Regions from separate parts of the Pseudobacteroides sp. genome, predicted to be linked through region 2. Evidence: a T-box and tRNA genes for the amino acid it is inferred to sense, from the RefSeq annotation. Region 2 holds a T-box; the other regions hold tRNA genes.
The links. A T-box is a leader RNA that pairs with one kind of tRNA and senses whether it is charged. The one in region 2 lies ahead of pheS (phenylalanine--tRNA ligase subunit alpha), so its partner is inferred to be a tRNA-Phe.

Region 1: it has a tRNA-Phe gene. The T-box ahead of pheS (phenylalanine--tRNA ligase subunit alpha) is inferred to sense a tRNA for this amino acid. The anticodon was not compared.
Region 3: it has a tRNA-Phe gene. The T-box ahead of pheS (phenylalanine--tRNA ligase subunit alpha) is inferred to sense a tRNA for this amino acid. The anticodon was not compared.

Annotation. Positions count from the first base shown of each region.
Region 1 is NZ_DATCTU010000095.1:40,271-48,309, forward strand. It holds gene VIO64_RS14845 (hypothetical protein) at 1-405, shown strand, start outside; gene VIO64_RS14850 (M42 family metallopeptidase) at 495-1,475, opposite strand; gene VIO64_RS14855 (M42 family metallopeptidase) at 1,519-2,571, opposite strand; gene VIO64_RS14860 (M42 family peptidase) at 2,568-3,611, opposite strand; tRNA gene VIO64_RS14865 (tRNA-Ile) at 3,813-3,886, shown strand; tRNA gene VIO64_RS14870 (tRNA-Phe) at 3,957-4,032, shown strand; tRNA gene VIO64_RS14875 (tRNA-Tyr) at 4,036-4,117, shown strand; gene VIO64_RS14880 (dockerin type I domain-containing protein) at 4,175-6,043, opposite strand; gene murD (UDP-N-acetylmuramoyl-L-alanine--D-glutamate ligase) at 6,285-7,679, opposite strand; gene VIO64_RS14890 (nucleotidyltransferase domain-containing protein) at 7,795-8,039, opposite strand, start outside.
Region 2 is NZ_DATCTU010000032.1:185,258-193,296, forward strand. It holds gene pheT (phenylalanine--tRNA ligase subunit beta) at 1-1,601, opposite strand, end outside; gene pheS (phenylalanine--tRNA ligase subunit alpha) at 1,638-2,657, opposite strand; T-box leader at 2,848-3,102, opposite strand; gene VIO64_RS05425 (MtnX-like HAD-IB family phosphatase) at 3,387-4,055, shown strand; gene VIO64_RS05430 (iron-containing alcohol dehydrogenase family protein) at 4,039-5,103, shown strand; gene argH (argininosuccinate lyase) at 5,298-6,677, opposite strand; partial or broken gene VIO64_RS05440 (argininosuccinate synthase) at 6,873-8,039, opposite strand, start outside.
Region 3 is NZ_DATCTU010000098.1:1,639-9,677, reverse strand. It holds gene VIO64_RS15615 (murein hydrolase activator EnvC family protein) at 1-1,011, shown strand, start outside; gene VIO64_RS15610 (S41 family peptidase) at 1,146-2,372, shown strand; partial or broken gene VIO64_RS15605 (small, acid-soluble spore protein, alpha/beta type) at 2,561-2,695, shown strand; gene VIO64_RS15600 (class I SAM-dependent methyltransferase) at 2,830-3,573, shown strand; gene VIO64_RS15595 (MGMT family protein) at 3,587-3,913, shown strand; gene VIO64_RS15590 (cold-shock protein) at 4,030-4,233, shown strand; gene hslO (Hsp33 family molecular chaperone HslO) at 4,396-5,271, shown strand; tRNA gene VIO64_RS15580 (tRNA-Asp) at 5,474-5,550, shown strand; tRNA gene VIO64_RS15575 (tRNA-Phe) at 5,556-5,631, shown strand; tRNA gene VIO64_RS15570 (tRNA-Gly) at 5,635-5,706, shown strand; tRNA gene VIO64_RS15565 (tRNA-Cys) at 5,766-5,837, shown strand; gene VIO64_RS15560 (hypothetical protein) at 5,955-6,161, shown strand; gene VIO64_RS15555 (hypothetical protein) at 6,550-6,711, shown strand; gene VIO64_RS15550 (copper amine oxidase N-terminal domain-containing protein) at 7,148-8,039, shown strand, end outside.

The sequences.
Region 1 (8,039 bases), on a different contig from region 2:
CGTATGATGCTAAGTAGTTTTGGGTTCATGACCATTGCTTTCCGGCGAGTTTTTGTTACAGAAGCAATATCCAGGCTTTGCACACCACAGCAGCAAACCTTTGAAAATTTTTGGTTAAGCAGCCCATATATACAGATTGAAACCGCAATGGCATACCAACGTGGGCTTCCCGTTATGATACTTGTAGAGGAGGGAGTCAGCACGAATAGTGTCTTTGGTGGTGTATTGGAACAGGGTGCAGATCCTTTTACCATTATCAGGTTTAATCCTCAGGATCAACAGTCAATAACAGATTTCTTCAACAGTGTATTCTGGAAAGAGACATTTGAAGACTGGGTTGGCCAAGTCAGATGTTATTATGATAGGCTAACTTCTCCTGAATACAGTAATAAAATGTGTCAATAAACACTTGCAATATGAAATTAGCCCTTCATCTATAAATAGACAAGTCAAAAACGACTTGTCTATCTATCTTTATTTAATAATAACCGGTTTTAAAAAATCAAACTCTGGGTTAATAGCTTTACAGCATCCTCCATATCTGTTAATGAAACCATCTCCGATGGGCTGTGAGTATACCTGCATGGAATGGATATTGCACCGGACGGAATACCTCCTGCCGTAACGTGGATAGCTCCCGGATCACTTCCTCCGCTTTCAAGTATTTCAAACTGATACGGAATACTAAGTTTTTGTGCCGATTCTTCCAAAAGCTTTTTTACAGTATTGTGGCATATGACTGATCTGTCTTTAATTTTTATAGCAGGTCCCTTTCCACATTTTACTTCCATGGGCTTACAATCAGGCGTATCTCCTGTAAGTGTAACATCAACGGCAATAGCAAAATCCGGAAGCAGCTTGTAGGCTGCGGTCTTTGCACCTCTTAGCCCTAATTCCTCCTGGACCGTAAACACAAAATATATCTCATTATCAGTCTTTGGCAGATTTTCTATTGTCTTGATCAAAACCGCACATCCCGATCTGTCATCGAGGGCTTTTGATATTACCATATCTCCTGAAATTAAAGCATCTCCGCAGAAAGCAGCAGTATCTCCTATTTTAACCTTGCTTTGTGCGTCAGCCTTGTCTTTAGCACCAATATCTATATACATATTGGAAAGCTTTAGTCCCTTTAGATCTTCAAGCTTTTCTTCATAAAACACAGTTCCATAAGTACCGCTTCCAAACCTTACTCTCTGCCCAAGTGCATAATTTGCAGATACCCACCCTATATTTGAGAACCTTACAAAGCCTTTGTCATCTATATGAGTTGCCATAACACCAATTTCATCCATATGTGCTGCAACCATGATCTTCTTTCCCTTACCTTTTTTAGTTGCAATGAGGTTTCCCAATGCATCAACCTCTATATTGTCTACGTATTTTTCTATCCTGCCCTTTATAAACTCTCTGATTTCTTCCTCATTGCCCGATACACCAAACTTTTCGGTCAAACTTTTTATAAGCTCAAACATGCTTTTACCTCCGATATTCTGTATAAGGATGATAAAAAATAAATTAATTTTCACCTGTTTTAAAATCAATTAATCTACCTATAATTTCATCACTGTTAAATTCATTTAATGCCAGCTTTGCAAGCTCAAGGCAGGAGTTATAATCCCTCTTGCTCATTACTGAAACAGGTGAATGAATATACCTGCATGGAACCGAGATTGAAGCAACCTTCACACCCGATCCCGTAAGCTGGATTTTCCCTGCATCATTACCGCCTGTTGTAGTCCTTTTAAATTGAACCTTTATATTGTTTTCTTCACCAAGCTTATATAAATAATTAACTAAAGCTTTATCTGAGTATGAAGTTCTGTCCATGATGGTAAGAACCGCACCACCGCCCAATGTTGATGAGTAACTGTGTTCCTCAACTCCCGGGACATCTGAACATGTAGTGCCCTCCATAACAAGAGCAAGATGTGGTTTTATCCTGTATGCAGCTACTTCGGAGCCTCTAAGGCCCACCTCCTCCTGCACAGTAAAACAAACATATAAATCAAAGTCATATTTTTCTTTGATCAACTCCATAAGAATGGCACAGCCTACCCTATCATCCAATGCTTTTGCTTTAACAACGTCATTCCCAAGTTCGGTGTACTCGCTGTGAAAAGCGATATATTCTCCTAAAGGAGCAAGTACTTCAGCTTCCTCCTTCTTGTCAGCACCTATATCTACATACATGCTTTTAAGCTTAATATTTACGCCCCGTTCATCTCTTTCCTGCAAGTGAATGGGTTTAACACCGATTATGCCGGGTAAACGCTTGTCACCTACCAGAACTCTTTTTCCTGGAAGTATTCTATCATCAAGGCCTCCAACATTCTTAAACTTAAGCATGCCATCTTGATAACCTGTCACCATTAATCCTACTTCATCCATATGGGCTGAAAGCATGACCTTATATTTGCCCTTAATCCCTTTTTTAAAAGCAATGAGATTACCCATTGAATCTACTTGTATATTATCTGCATATTTTTCTACATGACTTTTTATAAATTCCATAACATTGTACTCGCTGCCGGAAATTCCGTTTAACTCAGTCAGCTCTTTTAATATCACAAAATCCCCTCCATCCCGTCATCTAAAGCTGTTAAGAACGCCTTAACCAGCTTAACGGTGTTTTCCACATCCGAAATACTTAAGGTTTCCGTTCCTGTATGCATATATCTTAATGGTATGGAGACTAGCACAGTTGGAATCCCTGATCTTGACACTTGCAGTGCCCAAGCCTCTGTTCCGGTGTTATCAGGCTCTATATCGGTCTGGTGTGGAATATCGTTGTCTTTAGCTATTTTGAACAATTTTCCGGTCAAAATTCTGTGAAGGTTTGGACCAAGACCTATTGCCGGTCCTTTACCAAGTGGATAAATGGACTCTTTAGGGCATTCCGGCATATCACCATGACATGCATCTATAACCACTGCTGCATCAGGAGCAATTGCGTAGGATGATACCTGCACTCCTCTCAATCCAACCTCCTCCTGGGTAGTGGCTACAAAGAAAACATCGTTTTTCAGCTTGATACCTGAAATCTCGTTCATAATTCCAATCATTGCAGCTACTCCGCTTCTATTATCCAAAGACTTGGAACTAATTTTATTTCCTTCAAGTTCCAATAATGGAACCATTAATGTAGCTGTATCTCCAATGGATACAATTTTCCTTAATTCCTCCTTACCCAGGCCTGTATCAACCGATAAATCCTCCAGTTTAACCGCCTTCTTTGCTTCTTCCGGCTTTAACAGGTGGGGCGGCTTTGCACCTATTATACCGACTATATCCTTTTTGCCGTGAATAACAACCTCTTGTGCTAATAGAAGTTTAGGGTCAATTCCACCCATATTTGTTAATTTTATAAATCCCTTATCATCAATGCTCTTAACCAGAAAACCTATTTCATCATAGTGAGCTGTTATTATTATTTTCTTAGGATTATCCCCGGTACCTCTTCTAATCCCTATAACATTAAAAAAGCTGTCAATTGAAGCCTCGTCACATTTCCCTTCCATAATACCCTTTATTCTTTCAGCGGAAGCTTGTTCAAAGCCTGAAACAGCCGTTATTGATACCAATTCCTTTAATATATCTTTATAATCCATTTTTCACCTCGTTGAAACTTCAGTAGAAAAGTATTCTATATTTGCGACAAGCAAATATAAATATTGATCGATTTTAATATTAGCATTGTTTTAAAAAATATGCAATTATTGACTTATAATTAAAAAAAATAATAAATTTATTTAAATTTCTCTTGACGAAATAGCTATTTTCTACTATACTAACACATGTGACTTTTTTGAGGGCCTTTAGCTCAGTTGGTTAGAGCAACCGGCTCATAACCGGTTGGTCCGGGGTTCGAGTCCCTGAAGGCCCACTTGCTTTAATACATAAGCAGAAATATAAATCGTTTGGTTTATACCTTATAAAAAGTTGACATTTAATAAGCCCAGATAGCTCAGTCGGTAGAGCAGTGGACTGAAAATCCACGTGTCGCTGGTTCGATTCCGGCTCTGGGCACCATATGGAGGGGTTCCCGAGTGGCCAAAGGGGGCAGACTGTAAATCTGTTGTCGCTGACTTCGATGGTTCGAATCCATCTCCCTCCACTAAAAAAGATCAGTTCATTGAACTGATCTTTTTAATTTCTAGGAAAGTACAATCGCTTATTTATTTACCAAAACCCCTGGATTATCAATCCAGATTAAAAGATATGGATTTTGTGCATCCTTCTGTTTAAGGCATATCAAAAATTGTTTGTCAAACACCAAGTTCTTTTTATTCATGATAGCAGAAGGCGTTGCAAGTATAATTGCTTCTGAAGCAAGTTTTACTCCATCCTTGTTCAGTTTAAATTTTACATTCTGATATGCTTTTGTAATCTTATAGTCATATAAAGCTTGATTAAAAATTCTTTTATGCAAATCAGAATATTCTCCTTCAATATTCAAATTCACTTCAGGTATTGCTATGGATTCAGTGAATCGTAAGCTTTCCGGCGTTGATTTTTTTATCCTTTCCATTATTTCTGCATATGTTTTATTGAGGGTTTCACCTGGTGCAACCTTTGCAAGAATTATTTCTTCATTTGTGTCTTCCGGTAATAACTTAACTATAAAATCATTGTCGTTTTTATAATCATATATGCTAACCTGACTGGAAAGATCATTATACCTTTTAGATCCGTTTTCTATTCCAAAAGACGCTACCTGAGTAGTTTCACCATTTGAGCTAAAGAAAATAGGACGTGTGTCTTCAAATGACTTTGCAAATTTCATTTTTTTCAGCAAAAATGCACAGGATATGTATCCCCCAGGACCTATAGATTCAACTTCAGGAGCGTCATCACCGAACTTGGACTTAAGATTGTTTTTAATTTGTTCTACCATATTGTCACCAATACCTGATATAGCAACATAACTATCTTCAGTTAGTGAGTTTGACCAATCAAACCCCTTATTGAGAATATCGGCAAGCGGGGGTTTGCCTTCTAATACCACGTCACCGCCAGCATCCTTTTTCAGACCGTCCCAGGCCATTTGGAATGTAGGACAGAATATAGTATTTTGTCCGGGAACTATATTACAGTCCGAATATGGAGTCAGCATAGAATGGTCCACTGCACTGGGGATTGGCGATGCTGATGGGCTTGGTGTATCTGACGGCTTGGTTGGTGTACTGCTTGATTGGATTGGTGTACTGTTTTGCGGGTTACCTTCAACCTTTATGTTGTATATATCAGGCATACCTCCCACATAGTTTGAATGAAAGGTCACAATCACATTGCCCAGCGATAACGCCTTAAACTCCCATGTATGAGTGTAAGGGGCACCAGCAGGCTCTGTGTTTTCAATGGTTGATTTATCTAATACCACAACCGTATCATCGGAAATTTCTGCATTCCATTTAATACCTGAGCCCCCTTCTCTTTTGGTTACTGCAAATACTTCCCCAACTTTCATTTTAATATCGGTTATCTCAGACTTCATAGGCGTTATATAACTCTCTGATGTTTTATTGAAGTTTTTAGCTATAATTACCACATCACTCATGTTTATGGCACTATCCCAATTTAGATCGCCTTTATATGAATATTTGTCATCACCCTTTAATGTATTGAATGATGATGCCAGTATAACTATATCAGACATATTTACAGCATTATCATTATTTACATCACCGGCACACATTTCAAATGGAACTTGAGGTGAACCAATCATCATATTTTTTACAGGGCTAATACTTATATATCTTGTAAGGTATTGTTCCTTAGTTACATAAATATTGGTGTCCGCCCCAGGAATGAATTTTCCGGTGATTTCAAAATATCCGCTGCTATCAGTATATGCTTCTATATTACAGCTCGGCAAATATACCCTGAATCCAGAATTCATTACGGAATTTGTTAACTTGTGATCTGTACACAAATATCCGTATATTTTATAGTCTTCCTGAACCTCGGAACATATGGAATTCATCGGCTGCAATGCTACAATAAAAACAAATATCATAAGATACGCCAACACTCTTTTCATAACCATTCCTCCCATTTAAATTTTATAGCATTATTTTATACCAATAACGCCCATGTGTGAATCATGTTTTACCTATTAACCCAGATTTACAATCATTATTAAAATCATGATTTCCTATTCATAAACCTTGATTACTGTCATGAGGAATGGGGTGTTGCATACACCATAATTTGCTAGACATAAAAAAGCCGATCTATGACCATTTTAAGGTCATTAGATCAGCTGCAAGCCAAACACCAAATTACAAACCGTTTACAATTTCCTTAAACATTTCACCCCGTTCTGCGAAGTTCTTAAACATATCAAAACTTGCACTTGCAGGTGATAATATTACTATATCTCCCGTTTTTGCTTGCTTGGAAGCTGAGTTTACTGCATCCTCCAGCGTTTCACAATACACAACAGGAATATCGCTTCCTTTACCTGTTCTTTCTATTTCGTCCTTTAACGCTTTATCGATCTTTTTACCGGTCTGCCCGATAAGAACCAAGCCTTTAACCTTATCTGCAATTATTTCACCCAGGCAATCATAAGGAATCTTTTTATCGTAGCCTCCAGCAATCAATATAACTTTCTGCTTGAATGAATTAAGCCCTGCTATAGTTCTTGTAGGACTGCTTGCTATGGAGTCGTTGTAGAATTTTACTCCCTCAATCTCTCTTACAAGCTCTATTCTGTGCTCTACTCCCTTAAAGGTTGTTGCTACCCTTTTCATAACTGAAGGTTTAACATCATCAATAACAGCTGCTATAGCAGCTAGATAGTTCTCTACGTTATGGACACCCGGTATGACAATTTCATGGGCAGACACAATGATTGTATCAATACCATTCTTCCTGTAAACAAGATTATCGTCTTTCATCAAGGCCCCATTATCCAATTCATTAACTCTGCTGAAATAGACAACTTCTCCTTTTGCTTCACTAGAGAGACTTTTTGTTATTTCATTATCGAAATTTATAATTAGCTTATCGGTGCTGTCCTGAAAGTTTAATATGTTCTTCTTGGCTTCCACATATTCTTCCATTGATTTATGAACATCAAGATGATTTGGCGAAATGTTTGTTATAACAGCTATGTTAGGGCTCCTTTTCATAGTATGGAGCTGGAAGCTGCTTAGCTCCAATACCACCTTGTGGTTCTCTTCTATTTCTTCGATACGGTCTAAAAGCGGATTACCTATATTACCGCCAAGCCAGCATCTATACCCCTGCTCTGTCAGGAATTTATGGATAAGTGTGGTAGTGGTAGTTTTTCCATCACTGCCTGTAACTGCATAAATAGTTGCAGGACACAGCTCAAAAAAAACTTCCATTTCTGAAGTTATTTCGGCCCCCTCTTCTTTAGCAGCTAAAAGCTCGGGAAGGTCAAACCTCATTCCAGGCGTTCTGAAGACTATATCAAAGCCTTTAAGGCTTTCCAAATAGTTTTCGCCCAGGCTAAACTTAACCCCTAATGCATCAAGCTCTTTTACAATGCTCCCAAGCTTCTGTTCATCGGCTTTGTCAAATGCTGTTATATCTACGCCTATGGACGAAAGATATTTAATAAGGGGCACATTACTTACACCAATCCCTAACACGGCAATCTTTTTGTTTTTTATGTAATTCTTATACTCTTGCAATTTATCGTTCAACATTATTTCCTCCCGATACTTAATTTATATTAAAGCGTTAATAATCATACATATTGCAATATTATATTATTCCAAACATATACAAATCTATTATAAAATTAAGTATAAATTTGCCTTAAATTTCCCTTCTTTTTTTCATATACTTGTACTGCATAAGAGTCTTCTCCCATTTTCTTTCCCACTTCTGCGAACCAAGCATCTTTGCAAATTCAATACATTGATTAAGAAATTCTTCTTCTTTTTTTATGTTATTTACTGCAAGCCTTTCTTTAATGGAGATGAATGTACCAAACTTGTCATAAATGATTATGTTTTCTTTGCATATCATATATAAAAATGTACCTGTAACCTTATCGGAAT
Region 2 (8,039 bases):
TCCGATGGGAGATTTATTTTATCCCAAACCTTAGGGCTTGTGAAGGAGTATGTGTAAATCTCTGAAAGCCCGCATCCTGTCATGGTGTTTTTAATTGAATCCTCTACCTTCTGCTTAAAGGTCTTCTTGCCCTGGGTAGCTTCTTTTCCGGAAAGCAGGGTAGGGGTTATGTTGTTGTAGTCATAGAACCTTGCAACTTCCTCAAAAACATCAGCTTCCCTTTCAACATCGGGGCGGAAGCTGGGAACTGTCAAAGTCATTGAGCTTTCATCAACGCCAAACTCAAGGTTTTTGAAAAGGTTAATCATATACTGTGGTTCGATGGATGTTCCCAAAAATTTATTTATCTTTTCAGGGTTAAGAGGCAGCTTTCTGACTTCAGGCTTTTTAACATAGCAGTCTATAATGCCCTTGCAAACAGTTCCGGCACCAAGCATTTCTACTAGTTGTACAGCTCTGTCAAGGGCTGTTATGACGTTTTCAACATCAAGACCCTTTTCAAAGCGGGAGGATGCTTCAGTACGAAGACCCAACTTTTTACCGGTAAGTCTTACGGATATTCCATGGAAATTGGCAGATTCAAAAAGTATGGTTTTTGTATTATCATCTACTTCTGAGTTGGCTCCGCCCATTACCCCTGCTACTGCAACAGGCTTTACGCCGTCAGCTATAACAAGCATTGAGGAATCAAGGCTTCTTTCCTGTTCATCCAATGTTTGCATCACTTCGCCGTCAACTGCTCTTCTTACAATGATCTTTTTATCCTGCAACTTCTCAAGGTCGAATGCATGCATGGGCTGGCCAAGCTCCAACATAACATAGTTTGTGATATCAACTATATTGTTGATTGATCTTACGCCTGCTGTCTTAAGCCTGTCTTTAAGCCATTTTGGGGATGGACCTATCTTGACGTCCTTTACAACCCTTGCTGCATACCTTGGACATAGATCGGCATCTTTTATTTCAACGGATGCGTATTTAGCTGCATCGTCTCCTTCTTCCTTAACTGTGATTTCCGGCTTTCTAAATTGGGTTCCAAGGGTTACCGCTGATTCTCTTGCCAATCCCACCATGCTGAAGCAGTCAGGCCTGTTTGAAGTGATTTCAAACTCCACTGTTATCTCATTAAGGCCTAATATTTCTTTAATATCCTTGCCTAAGGGGAGTTCCTTATTAAGGATAAAAATTCCGTTTTCTGCTGCTTCAGGGAAGTCTTCCTTAGTCAGATTCAGTTCTGCTATGGAACACATCATACCACATGACTCTATGCCTCGAAGCTTTCCCTTTGATATTTTTTTATCTCCAGGAAGGGTAGCACCAACCAAAGCCACAGGAATGAAGTCTCCAAGGCTTATATTCTGTGCACCTGTTACAACCTGGATAACTTCGGTACCCACATCAACCTTGGTAACCTGGAGCTTATCTGCATCAGGGTGCTTTTCTATAGATATTATCTTGCCAACCACAACCTTGGTGATTTCTTCACCTGCGGTATCTATGCCCTCAACCTTTGAACCTGACAGGGTCAGTGCGTTTGCGTACTCTTTGGGGGGTACATTTATATCAACATAATCTTTTAACCAACTAAGCGGTGCTTTCATTTTTATATCTCCCTTCTTCCGTCAAATTAGTAATTCTTAAAACTGATTTAAAAATCTAATATCATTTTCATAAAATAACCTTAAATCATCTATATTAAATCTGCCCATTGCAGTTCTTTCAACTCCTATACCAAAGGCAAAACCGCTGTATACATCGGGATCGATGCCACACCTCTCAAGAACCTTAGGATGTACCATACCAGCACCCAAAACTTCAATCCACCCCTCATTTTTACACATTCTACAACCTGAACCCCCGCAGGACCAACATGAAACATCAACTTCCGCACTTGGTTCAGTAAAAGGGAAGTGGTGGGGCCTGAGCCGTATTTTGGTGTGTTCTCCGAAAAGGCTTTTTGCAAAAACCTGAAGAGTTCCGATCAAATCGCTCATGGTAACTCCTTTATCAACTACTAGGCCTTCTATCTGATGGAATATAGGGGAGTGGGTGGCGTCAACAGCATCTGAACGGTATACTCTACCGGGGCTCAATATCTTAATTGGAGGCTTCTTATTCTCCATTACCCTTATTTGTACCGGTGAGGTTTGAGGCCTTAGAACAATTTGCTCATTTATATAGAAGGTATCCTGTGTATCCCTTGCAGGATGACCCTTAGGGATATTCAGAGCTTCAAAAGAGTAATAATCAAATTCCACCTCAGGACCTTCAGCAATTTCATATCCCATACCAATAAAGATGTCCTTGATTTCATCGGTAACGATGCTTAAAGGATGCTTTTTACCAAGGTTTTTACGTTTCCCTGGTATTGTTACATCAATCACTTCTTTTTGAAGCTTTTCCGACCTCTCTTTTTTAATGAGTTCATTGTTTGTTTCTTCGATTTTACCTTCAATGAAAGCTCTAACTTCATTTGCAAGCTGACCTATAACAGGGCGTTCCTCAGCAGATAGGGCACCCATACCCCTTAACACACCAGTCAGCTCACCTTTTTTTCCTAAATATTTAACACGAAGGGATTCGAGATCCTGAATAGACTGAACGTTGGAAAGTTCTTTCTCTGCCAGATCCTTAATACTTATTAGCTGCTCTCTCATTTTTTATATTCCTCCTTTATAAGATTAATCTGTAGTATTTAAGGCATGATTAAAAAACTACTTCCGCTTTTGAGCGGGTGTTGACGAGTTAAGTCAACACATAAGCGAAATTTATAGCGGATGTTATTTTTTGATCATGACAAGGCATGATTAAAAAATAACTCACCACATTAAAAAAACCCTCATCCCGAAAAGGGACGAAGGTAATCTCCGTGGTACCACCCAAGTTTTCACCAAATAAAAAGGTAAACACTCATTACTTTAACGGGTTTGCTCCGGCATCTCCTACTATAGGGAATAATCAATATTTGAACTATTCCTCAGTTCAAAGATGCAGCTCCAGAGGGAACTTCAACGGTTTGTCTCATGGAGATACTTTCAGCCGCCGATATCTCCTCTCTAAAATCGACTATGTCCGTCTACTTTACTCTATCAAAGCTTTTGACAATTTAGATAATTATAGCACATGTTAAAAAAACATACAATATAAAAAGCAAATGTTGTGGTATGGCAAAAAATGTTTTTAATGAGTTTTACATATATGGTATAATCTATAGAAACCAAATTCTATCGCAGTTATATATTAAAAAACGGCAATATTCTTGCATTTGTTGCATTTAATACTGAATTAATAATCAGCTAGGTGGTTAACATACTATAATATATGAATGTGATTAAAACAATCAGTAATTTGCAGTAGTTGATTCTAATTGGATTGGAGCTTAGTTTATGAAGGATTTTATTTTTATATCGGATTTTGACGGTACTTTAACGGATGAGGATTTCTACTTTATTATCATGAAAAAATTTCTTGGAGATAAGGGTAAGGAAATTTATAGAAACTGGACAAGTGATAAAATGACTGTACTTGAGTTTCTGAAAGCCATTTTCGGGTCTACAAATGAAAGTGAAGAGGAAATTTTAAAGGCAGTAATGGATATAAAGTTTGATACATATGCAAAGGAATTCATAAAAAGCATTAGGGAAGCAAACGGTGATTTTATGATCCTTAGTGCAGGTTGTAATTATTATATTGATAAACTTCTCGAATATTTGGAAATTAAAGATGTAAAAGTAATATCAAATAACGGCGTTTATCAGGACGGAAAGATAGTTATGACAGCTGACACAAGCAGCCCGTTTTATTCCGAAACCTATGGAGTGGATAAGGCTCTGGTTGTAGAGCATTATAAGAAAATGTATCCAAAGCTGTACTATGCAGGGGATAGTGAGCCTGATTTTAAAGCATCTAAAATAGCGGATATTATTTTTGCAAGGGGACACCTGCAAAAAATGCTGCAAAACTCCGGTCATAATTTTGTAGCTGTCGATAACTTCAATGAAATAGGAGCTTATTTGAACCAAATGGGAGTGATTAACTATGAAAGCAGGAAATAACAGAATATCCATACCTGCAATTCTGGAGGTAGGCAAGGGAAATCTGTCATACATTGGAGCACTTATTGAAAAATCCGGGTTCTCCAATATTGTCATGTTTTTGGGCCAAGGGATAAACGATATGTTTGGTGAAAGAATACGCCAGTCATTTAAATTCCAGTCCACAAAGATTGTGAAGACAATAGAAAGCGATAATATTGATATAAACAGCATTGTAAAAACAGCGTTTACAATACCTGCAGAGGCGGATGTTATTGTTGGTATAGGAGGGGGGAAGGCCTTGGATGTTGCAAAGTACTGCTGCTTTTTAAAGAAGCTTCCTTTTATAAGCGTCCCCACTTCTGCATCAAATGACGGTTACTCCAGTTCAAGCTGTTCGCTCATCATTGAGGGAAAACGTACCTCGGTAAATGCGGTTATCCCCTATGGAATTGTTGTAGATATAGATGTAATTAAGGAAGCACCTGAAAAGTATATATTTTCAGGAATCGGAGATCTGGTTTCTAAGATTACAGCTATCTATGACTGGGAGTTTGAAGAAAAGAACGGTAAGGGAAAAGTGGATGACTTTGCTGTAATGATTGCAAAAAAATCGGTCAACAGCTTTGTAAGAACAGAATTTAAAAGCATTAGGGAAGATTTCTTCATAAAGGAATTAGTTGACTCTTTGACTATGAGCGGTATAGCTGTAGAAATTGCACAGACATCTGCACCGGCAAGCGGAAGCGAGCACCTTATATCCCATGCACTAGATAAGATACTTGATGTGCCTAAGCTACATGGACTTCAGGTTGGTGTCGCTACTTACCTCATGGCTAAGGTTCAGGAGCATCGCTTTGAGAGGGTAACAAAGGTGTTCAATTCAACAGGTTTTTTTGAGCATGTCAAGACCCACGGTTTAAAAGCCAGCGATTTGGAAAGTGCTATTGACTTGGCACCTTCAATAAAGCCAAACAGGTATACATATATTCATATGGACGAGTACAGGCAGAAGGCAAAGCAAATTATCAGGGAAGATGAGATTTTGAAGAGCATATTGGTATATTAAAAACTATTGCTGTACAGAGGAACAAAACCATGAAATGATTTTGTCAACCTTGGTCGTTGTCGTGAGAAATTGTGGTGTGCATCCCTAATAATTTCCTAGACATTGAAAAAGCTGCTACAAATTGCTATGATTAACAGTTTGCAAGCAGCTTTATATGTCTCTAGGAAATTGTGGGGTATTCTACACCACGAATTTTAAGCCTTTGACTCAATAAATGCACGTCCGGTATCAATAGATTGCTGTACGCTTTCTTTTGCCGGACCTCCAGGAAGTTTCCTTTCTGAAACGCACTTTTTAAGGCTGATTTCCTCGTATATGTCATCCTGTATTGAATCTGAAAACTCTTTAAGCTCATCCATTGACAGCTCATCTATGGAGATATTCTTTCCTATACAGTAAAGCACCATTTTACCTATTATCTCATGTGCTGTTCTGAAAGGAATACCCTTTTTGACAAGATAATCTGCGATGTCTGTAGCGTTGGTAAAGCCTCCCTGAGCAGCTTTCAGCATATTATCGCCTTTAACCTTGATTGTTGCAAGCATATTGGTAAATACGTTAAGGCACAGCTTTACAGTATCTACGCTGTCAAATATTCCTTCCTTGTCTTCCTGCATATCTTTGTTATACGCAAGGGGAAGGGATTTCATAACAGTAAGGATTGACATGAGACTTCCATAAACCCTTCCTGTCTTACCTCTGACCAACTCCGCAACATCAGGATTTTTCTTTTGGGGCATTATACTGCTTCCGGTACTATAAGAATCATCCATTTCTATAAATCCAAACTCATAGGAAGACCACAAAATAAGCTCTTCTGAAAACCTGCTTAAGTGCATCATAATAATAGACAAGCATGATGCCAGTTCAATTACAAAATCCCTGTCACTAACTGCATCAAGACTGTTTTCGGTAATTGAGTCAAACCCTAATTCTTTGGCTACCATATGCCTGTCAAGGGGGTAGGTGGTACCTGCTAAGGCACCTGAGCCAAGAGGCATTATGTTGGTTCTTTTGTAGCAGTCGCCAAGTCTTTCGGTATCCCTTCTAAACATCTGGAAATAAGCCATGAGATGGTGTGCGAAGGTTATGGGTTGTGCACGCTGAAGATGTGTATAACCAGGCATTATTGTATCAAGATTTTGTTCAGCAAGCTTTATTATGGTATTTAAAAGAGAAATAAGAAGGTTATCCAACTCGTCTATTTCACTCTTTAAATACATTCTTATATCAAGGGCGACCTGGTCATTTCTGCTTCTCCCTGTATGTAGCTTCTTACCGATATCACCAATTCTTTCAATCAGTATTTTCTCTACATTCATATGAATGTCTTCAGCATCAGTTTCAAACTCAACTTGACCGTTGTCAATATCTGATAGTATTTCAAAAAGAGTTTTCTGTATAAGTTCAGAGTCTTGAGGTGGTATAATACCACAATTACCAAGCATTTTTGCATGGGTAATGCTTCCGATAATATCCTGCTTATACATCCTGCTGTCAAATCTTATTGAAGAATGAAAGTCATCAACAATCTTGTCAGTATTTTTTTGGAATCTACCGCCCCAAAGCTTCATTTGTTCTTCACTCCCATGTTTATTATTTGATCATGATTAACCCTTTTTCTTGGATTTAGTTGAGTTGTTTTTTTTCTTTTCGGTACTTTTTGAGGAAGCTTTGGAAGACTCCTTGGATGCACCTTTGCTTGCACTCTTTGATTTATCCTTGCTCTTCTCTGATGATTTTGAAGCACCTTTTGAGTCTTTGCTCTTTTTACCTTTATCTTCACTACTTAATATGTTCTGTTTCATTAAAGCACTAACTTTCATAGGAAGACCAAAGAGGTTTATGAATCCTTCAGCATCTTTTTGGTTGTAAACCTCATCTCTGCTGAAAGTTGAAAGCTCTTCGCTGTAAAGTGAATATGGAGATTTAGCTCCTGCAGGCATACAGTTACCTTTATACAGCTTCATTCTTACTGTACCTGTAACATTTTCCTGAGTCTTGTCTACAAAGGCTGATAAAGCTTCCCTTAATGGTGTATACCATTGACCGAAGTAAACCAACTCTGCAAATCTTTGAGAAACCAAATCCTTGTAATGGAGAGTATCCCTGTCAAGGCATAAAAGTTCAAGTTCTCTGTGTGCAGCATAGAGAATAGTTCCACCCGGTGTTTCATATACACCCCTTGATTTCATTCCCACCAAACGGTTTTCAACCATGTCTACTATGCCTATACCGTTTTCGCCGCCAATTTTGTTGAGAACTTCAATAAGTTCGACAGGTTTGTATTTTACGCCATTTACTTTTACAGGGATACCTTTTTCAAAGTATACCTCAACATATGCAGGCTTATCGGGAGCCTTTTCCGGTGGAACCATAAGCTTTAGTATTTTATCGTATTGAGGCTCATTCCATGGATCTTCAAGATCCTGACCTTCATGGCTTAAATGCCACAAATTTCTGTCCATGCTGTAATTATCTTTTTTGGAAACAGGAATTGGAATATTTCTTTCCAATGCATAGTCAATAGCATCTTCCCTTGATCTTATATCCCAGATTCTCCATGGTGCTATTATTCTAAGATGAGGTGCAAGTGCTTTTACAGTGAGTTCAAACCTTACCTGGTCATTACCTTTACCTGTGGCACCGTGTGCTATTGCTGTTGCACCTTCTTTTAAAGCTATATCAATCATTCTTTTAGCTATTATCGGTCTTGCAAAAGATGTACCTAAAAGATATTTGCCTTCATATATCGCATTTGCCTTAATTGTAGGGAATATAAAGTCAGTAACGAATTCTTCCTTTAGATCTTCAATATAGATTTTACTTGCACCGGTTTTTATAGCTTTTTCGTTAAGGGGATCAAGCTCTTCTCCTTGACCGACATCGGCAGCCATAGCTATAACTTCGTAATCATAATTTTCTTTAAGCCATGG
Region 3 (8,039 bases), on a different contig from region 2:
AGCAAAATAAACAGTATAAGCAAGCAGAAAAAGCAGGAGCAAAGCAAGCTTAGGTCTGCAATTGATGAGAAAAAATACATAACAGAGGTGCAGAATACTAAAAGTACCGAATACCAAGAGCTTATAGCTGAAAAAGAGAACCTTGAGAAGGAAATTGAGGAAATCCAGAATTCTATCGATGAGACACTGGAGAACTATAAAAAACAGGAAGAGCTGTTTAAGACCAGGCTAAAGGTAATGTATGAGAATGCCAGCTATGGAAAGACAAATACCATACTGAAATCAAAAAATATTACAGACTTTTTTGCAAGGCTTAAATACATGCAAGCCATATCAAAAAAGGATAAGGAGCTTATTGAAGAAATTAAACGAGCTAAATCCGATATTGAATATAAAAAAAGCCTCAAGGAAAAAATGAAGCTTGATAAAGAAAGTATGATCGGCAAAAAGAAAAAGCAAATTGAAAGCCTTAAAGCATCAAGGGCTGATTTGGAAAATGAGATCAGAGAGATAAACGATAAGCTTGAAAAGCTTGATGAGCAGGAAGACGAGCTTATCAAAAAATCCAAGGAATTGGAAAGTCAGATCAGGTCTCTTCAACGAAAAGTAAAGTACATTGGCGGCAATATGATTTGGCCTGCACCGAGTTCCCACAGTATAACTTCCTATTATGGCAACAGGTTCCATCCTGTATTGAAAAAGTATAAAATGCATACTGGAATAGACATTGGAGCATCATCAGGATCTTCAATTGTAGCTGCAAATAAGGGCGTTGTTATTGTAGCAGGGTGGCAAAGCGGATATGGTAATACTGTAATTATTGATCATGGCGGAGGGATTGCAACCTTATATGCTCACTGCAGTAAGCTTTTGGTGAGTACGGGACAAAGCGTGGATGCTGGAGCAGTTATAGCTAAAGTTGGAAGTACAGGATTGTCTACAGGACCACATTTGCATTTTGAAGTAAGAAGAAATGGGGCTACAGTTAACCCCCTCCAATATGCACGTTAATTTTTTATACATTAAAAAACGGCTGAAACGCCCTACATTGTTGTCACAATATATAAACCCGGATAAGTCTGGGTTTATAAGTGTTTTTTGATGCATATTATTATATTAATAAACTACCTAAGGAGTGTTATGTTTTGAATAATGAAAAAAGTATAGTTGCAGGGATGATATCTTTGGTATTTGTGACAGCAGTAATTACGTTTATATTGACATTCTTTCTGTTTAATGGGTTTAATTTGATGGGTAGCGGAAATAATGTCTCATTCGATAAAAAAGAAGTTGATAAGGAAAGTGTAGAAAAATTTAATCAAATAAAAGGAATACTAAAAAATACCTATTATGACAAGGTTGACGAAAACAAGATGCTTGAGGGGGCCATCACGGGCATGACAGATGCATTGAAGGATCCCTATACCGTATATTTTACAAAGGAACAAATGAGCAGTTTTTCCGAACGCACTGAGGGAGAATACGTTGGTATCGGTATGAATGTAATAATGGATAATGACGGGATATTGACTATTGTGGAGGCCTTTGAGGGATCGCCGGCTAAAAAGGCAGGGCTTACACAAGGCGATAAAATTATTAAAGTTGACGGAAAAGATGTAACTTCAATAAAAGACGAGAATCTCATCATTAAAATGATTAAGGGAAAAGAAAATACTACAGTTAAAGTTACAATTTACAGACCATCGGAAGAAAAGTCCATAGACCTTGATATTATCAGGAAAAAAATAAAAGTTTCAAACATAAAGTGGGAAATGCTAGAAGGAAATATTGGTTATATCAGGATTCTTATGTTTGACAATGATGCATATTCGTATTTCAGTAGAGCCTTAAATGAACTTTTAGACAAAGGGCTAAAAGGTCTTATTATAGATGTAAGGGATGATCCTGGGGGTGACTATGAGCAGGTTGTAGAAATCGCCGACAGGCTATTACCAAAAGGTCTTATAGTTTATACAGAGGACAAAAATAAAAAAAGGGATGAAAAATTGTCTGATGACAGGCAGTTTGGTTATCCGATGGCAGTGCTTGTTAATGGTAATAGTGCAAGTGCCTCCGAGGTATTATCGGGAGCTATCAAGGATCACCAAAAGGGTAAATTAATAGGCACAAAGACATTTGGAAAAGGCTTGGTTCAGCAGGTTTATGGTTTTAAAGACGGTTCAGGGTTGAAGGTAACGGTTTCAAGGTACTTTACCCCTTCCGGCAAATGTATTCAAGGTATTGGCATAGAGCCCGATTTAAAGATAGAGTCCCTTGACGAGTACAAGGATTATCCGGTGTCACATATTCCTAGAGAAAAGGATGTCCAGTTTAAAAAAGCAGTCGATTATATTAAAGAGCAAGTTAAATAGTTTGTATTATATATAAATATTGTATAAAACCAGCACATTTCCACATACTAAGGCATGAATGAAAAATTTATAGCGGAAGTTATTTTTTGATCATGACTAAATGAAAAGCGTATAAAGCGATTTTGTACTTCTTTTATGGAGGTGGATTTGTGGAGAAAATTGAAGAAATAATAAAAAATCAGGTTGTAGCCGAATTGGGCTTAAGCGAAAAGGTGAAAAAACTTGGGTGGAAGGGCCTGACTGCGAAGGAAACCGGAAGAATTGGCGGAATAGTCTCAAAAAGAAAGAAGCTATATTATGCAGGAGAAAGTCAGCAAGCTTGATTTGCTGACTTTTTAAATGTCTAGGAAATTATGGTGTATGCTACACCACAATTTCTTATGACAACATCAAGGTTGACAAAATCATTTCATGATTTTGTTCATATATTTTAAAAGTGGTATAAGGGGGAAGTGTTATTTACAATAATTTTGCATATGTTTATGACAAGCTGATGTATGATGTGGATTACAAAAAATGGTCGGATTATATTGAGAGTATATTCAAAAAATATAGTTGTAAGCCTTCATTAATGCTTGATTTAGGGTGCGGTACCGGAAGTGTTTGCATCAATCTTGCCGAAAAGGGCTATGAAATGATAGGAGTAGACCTGTCTTGCGAAATGCTTTCGTGTGCATCTGAAAAGAGCAAGGAGAAAGGACTTGACATATTATACCTAAACCAGGATATAACTGAGTTTGAATTGTATGGAACTGTTGATGCTGCATTATGTTTAATGGATACTATAAATTATATTACCGATAAGAGAAAACTTAAAAATTTTTTCAAGCTTGCTGCAAACTACCTAAATCCAGGTGGATTATTAATTTTTGATATAAATTCAGAATTTAAACTGGAAAACACTCTGGGAAATAATGTATTATATGAAGTAGGCAAGGATATTACGTACATATGGGCAAATAATTATAATAGATCTAAGAGAATATGTGAATTTGATTTAACTTTTTTTGTAGAAAATCAGGGTAAATATGACAGGTTTGATGAACTCCATTATGAAAGGGCTTATTCTATAGCAGAACTAAAAACACTAATATCAAGTATAAAAGGTATGGAGCTTTTAGGTATATATGACCAATTCTCCTTTAGAAAACCGGAAACAGAAAGTGAAAGGATTTTCTTTGTATGTAGAAAGTCACAGTGAGGAGGTTTGGATAATGGGTTTTTTTGAGCGTGTATATGAAATAGTTAGAAAAATTCCCAAGGGAAAAGTGGCAACATATGGTCAGATTGCAAGAATGGCGGGCGAACCCAAAAAATCCAAAATTGTGGGATGGGCACTGCATTCAAATCCATATAAAGGAGATGTGCCTTGTCACAGAGTTGTAAACAGGCATGGGGAACTAGCCGGAGGATTTGCATTTGGAGGAAGAGAAGCACAGAAAGATCTTCTTATTAAGGAAGGTATAATATTTGATATGAATGAAAAAATAAATTTAGGCATATATTTGTGGAGATGCGATGAAGAAAATATTGGCTCTTGACTTTATGTTCTTTATTGTTCTTGACAAGCTGTTGAATAGTGTGATAAAATGTTGTAGAATTGATGAGGCATGCAATATGCCTACAAAACTAGTATTTATTTCAGGAGGAGTTCTAGATGGAAAGAGGAAGAGTAAAGTGGTTTAATGCTGAAAAAGGATTCGGATTCATCGAAAGAGATGGCGGAAATGACGTATTTGTTCATTTTTCGGCAATAAACATGGACGGCTTTAAGACACTTGAGGAAGGTGCAGAAGTTGAATTTGAAGTAGTTGAAGGAGCTAAAGGTCCTCAGGCTGCTAAAGTTCAGAGAGCTAATTAATTTAGTTCAACACCGAAACTAAAACGGTAATGAGCCTTATCTACCCCGGTATAATTTATATCGGGGTTTTCAATTTTTTAATATATATTTTTAAAATATATATTGTAAGAAACAATTTATTACAAAACATATAATATAAGTTTGAAAGGACTATATAATAGCATGCAGGATTATATAATAAGCGGCACAGCAGCTGACGGCAAGCTGAGGGTATTTATGGCCGACACAACCGATATGGTAAGGGAAGCAAGCAGGGTACACAACCTTACTGCAATTGCTTCTGTCGCATTGGGAAGAACATTGACGGCAGCTGCTTTAATGTCCAAGACACTAAAGGGTGAAAAAGACATAATAACAATACAGGTGAAGGGCAGCGGCCCTATAGAGGGAATAGTAGTTGTAGCGGATTCCAAATCAAATGTAAGAGGATATGTTTACAATCCTCAGGTGGACAACATTTTTACCGATGAAGGCAGACTGGATATTGCTTCGGCTGTCGGAAAACCAGGGTACCTTAACATAATAAAAGATTTAGGCCTTAAAGAGCCATATGTTGGATACGTTAATCTGGTGTCAGGAGAAATAGCTGAGGATTTATCCTGTTATTTCTATTATTCAGAACAGATCCCAACTATTGTATCACTTGGTGTACAGGTTGACTCGGATGAGAGTATAATAAATTCCGGCGGATTCTTCATTCAAGTTATGCCGGATGCCGATGAGGGGATTATTGATGATCTGGAAAAAAGAATTAAGACCATACCTCCGGTATCAGAGCTTTTAAAGAATGAAAAGGCCGAGGATATTTTAAATGTTATACTTGAAGGCTTAAGCCCCAAGGTTACTGAAATGGGACAGTGCAAATATCTTTGCAACTGCTCTAGGGATCGCATGGAAGCAGGCTTGGTCAGCTTGGGGAAAGATGAGATAAATGACATAATAAACGAACAACATCATGCAGAGCTGGTCTGTCATTTCTGCAATGAAAAATATCAATTTACCGAGCAAGATTTGAAGGATATTGTTGAGAGGCTTTAAGGATTAATATAGAAATTGTGAATTTGTAAGTATTAATTAGAAATATTAAATAATAGCTAGTAATAGAGATATAATTTACAATAATAATTAAATTTAGTGTTGACATTATGAATTTATTTGAGTATACTATCAATTGTCGCTTGTGGCTGATGATGAGTTGAAGCACCAAAAGCATCAAGTTCTAAGTTAGACGATTTAATTTGGCCCGGTAGTTCAGTTGGTTAGAATGCCAGCCTGTCACGCTGGAGGTCGAGGGTTCGAGCCCCTTCCGGGTCGCCATAAATGCCCAGATAGCTCAGTCGGTAGAGCAGTGGACTGAAAATCCACGTGTCGCTGGTTCGATTCCGGCTCTGGGCACCATTTGCGGGTTTAACTCAGCGGTAGAGTGTCACCTTGCCAAGGTGAAAGTCGCGAGTTCAAATCTCGTAACCCGCTCTACAACTGAGACTAGAAATTAGAAACCGTAAGGATCTAGTGTCTAGTCTCAGTGATATGGCGCCATAGCCAAGTGGTAAGGCAGAGGTCTGCAAAACCTTTACTCCCCAGTTCAAATCTGGGTGGCGCCTCTCAAACCTACAGAATTATGTGTTCTGTGGGTTTTTTAATGTCTCTCGAATCAATCAGGGATAAAGGTTTACCCTTTTAACTTTCAAATTAAAATTAAAGTTTAGGGGTATTTTGCTATGCAAAGGAAACGTATAAAAAACATTTCTAATGTAACAAATAATCATTACGAGACTCTTCATGAAGCTATGAGTGATTTTCTTAAGTTTAAGACAGCACAAGGGATGTCAGAGTTGACAATTAGGGCTTATAACAATACTTTTGAAAGGTTTATGAGACAGTCTGGTAATTTAGTGCAAATTGATATACTAAAAAAGAGTTATTAGCTTTCTTAACACCACTATCAGATGCGTGTCCTGCTAAATTTAATAGACCATATAGTAACCTAAATGCTTTATTTAACTGGCTTATTGGACAAGGAGCAATTCAAATTAATCCCCTCCTATCTATTGGGCTAAGAAAGAAAAGGGATGAAGGTAGAATACGTTGTGTTGATACAAATTGTATTAAAGAACTGCTTAAGGTTATAGAACTTAATACTTTGTAGTTCAGCACTTTAACGTCGGGGGCAAAGTCAAATTAATATCTCTTGCAAAACAATAAAAACGGCAGAATAAAAATTCTGAAAGCACAATCTTAATGCTAAAACAGCAAATTGGAGCATGTATTACTATCAATGCATAGTATTCGTAATCTCACATGATTACTGTCTAATTGAACGTAAGAAAAAGAAAACGCCTATGCCAAGGCATAAGCGACAGTGAGCTGATTGATAAATATTATAAAACAGGCAATATGTTAAAGAAAGTTGCAATTGCTTCTATATTACAGGATCGCGGTTATGTACCCAAAGACGTTAAATGGCTTAAACTGTAGAAATTTAATTGCTTTATTCAAACGTGAAATATGAATGCTTATTAAGCTTCTTTTAAATACCGTGATTCTGCTGCAAAGGTTAATGAATTTGCTAGTAAATCAATGATATACTAACATAACTGCGAAGGAGATGTTAAAATGGCAAACTGGATAGCAAGGTGGGTTTTACTATACCTGTATCCAGATAATGTAAGTATTAAGAGTGTAAAAACGACCTAAAAAATATACACGAAAAGCGGAAAAGCATCATATCTTTTTCTTATTAGAAAATCTGATTTCTGGAAAATTTAATAAAAACTGAAAACGATGCTTTTGAAAATCAATGCTTTTGCCGAAATAAAGAAAAGAATGGCAGCGATTAAAACCGGTTTATGGAATTTATAAAAAACAACTGGATGCCAGTAGCAAAATGTTGCTGAGTAAAAGGGAGGCTAAAATGATAAAAATTAATAAGCTTGGTTACATGTCAATTGGTGTAATACTTGCACTTATTCTTGGTACAACTACACCTGCATCTGCGGCTGCTAAAGAGGTAATCAAACAACTTACAGCATGCTTCACTTCCGGTGGAAAAGCTATCAGCCTTTATGTAAATGGTACTAAGGTTGATAAAGATTCTAACGGTAAAGCTGTTACCCCGTTTGTTGTTGACGGGACCACATACTTACCTGTTAGGGCTATCTCTGACGTCTTAGGGAAAGGCGTTACTTGGGATGGTTCTACTGCATCAGTTAAGATTACGGATAAAACAGCAACCACTTCTGACACTACTTCAATTAAAACTGATGATAAGACAACACCTACTCCTAAAGTCAAGACTACTACTTATCAGGATAATGATCCAAATATTATTGTTACGAAAGATGAAAATGGTGCTATTCATGAAGTGCTAAAAGTTGGTGATTACGAAGATGATAAGGATGCAATGGGGCAATGGGAACAAATCGGCTTTGTTAAAACGCCTGAAGATTTTGATGGAACCGATTCAACAAAAAGAAGTTATATATGGCCATGGGAAATTGACAGTGTTGAAACTCTTGAAAAATTTGATTCAATAGAGTTGACAAGACGGGATTTTGTGGACCCCATTACTTATACCTTCTATATGGGATGCGTAAGAATGATGGTAACCGGTGTTCATTCCGATGGAAATAAAGAATTTGTGCCTCTTGCCTGGACTAAAGGTTATATCGCTTCTATGGGCAATGGATATACCGTTTCACATTATGAAATACAGCACCTCAACGGTAAAACATTTATGTTTATACAATTTAAGGGTGACAATTATACCATCAGGGGTCAAAAACCTTTTTACATAGTGCTTATAA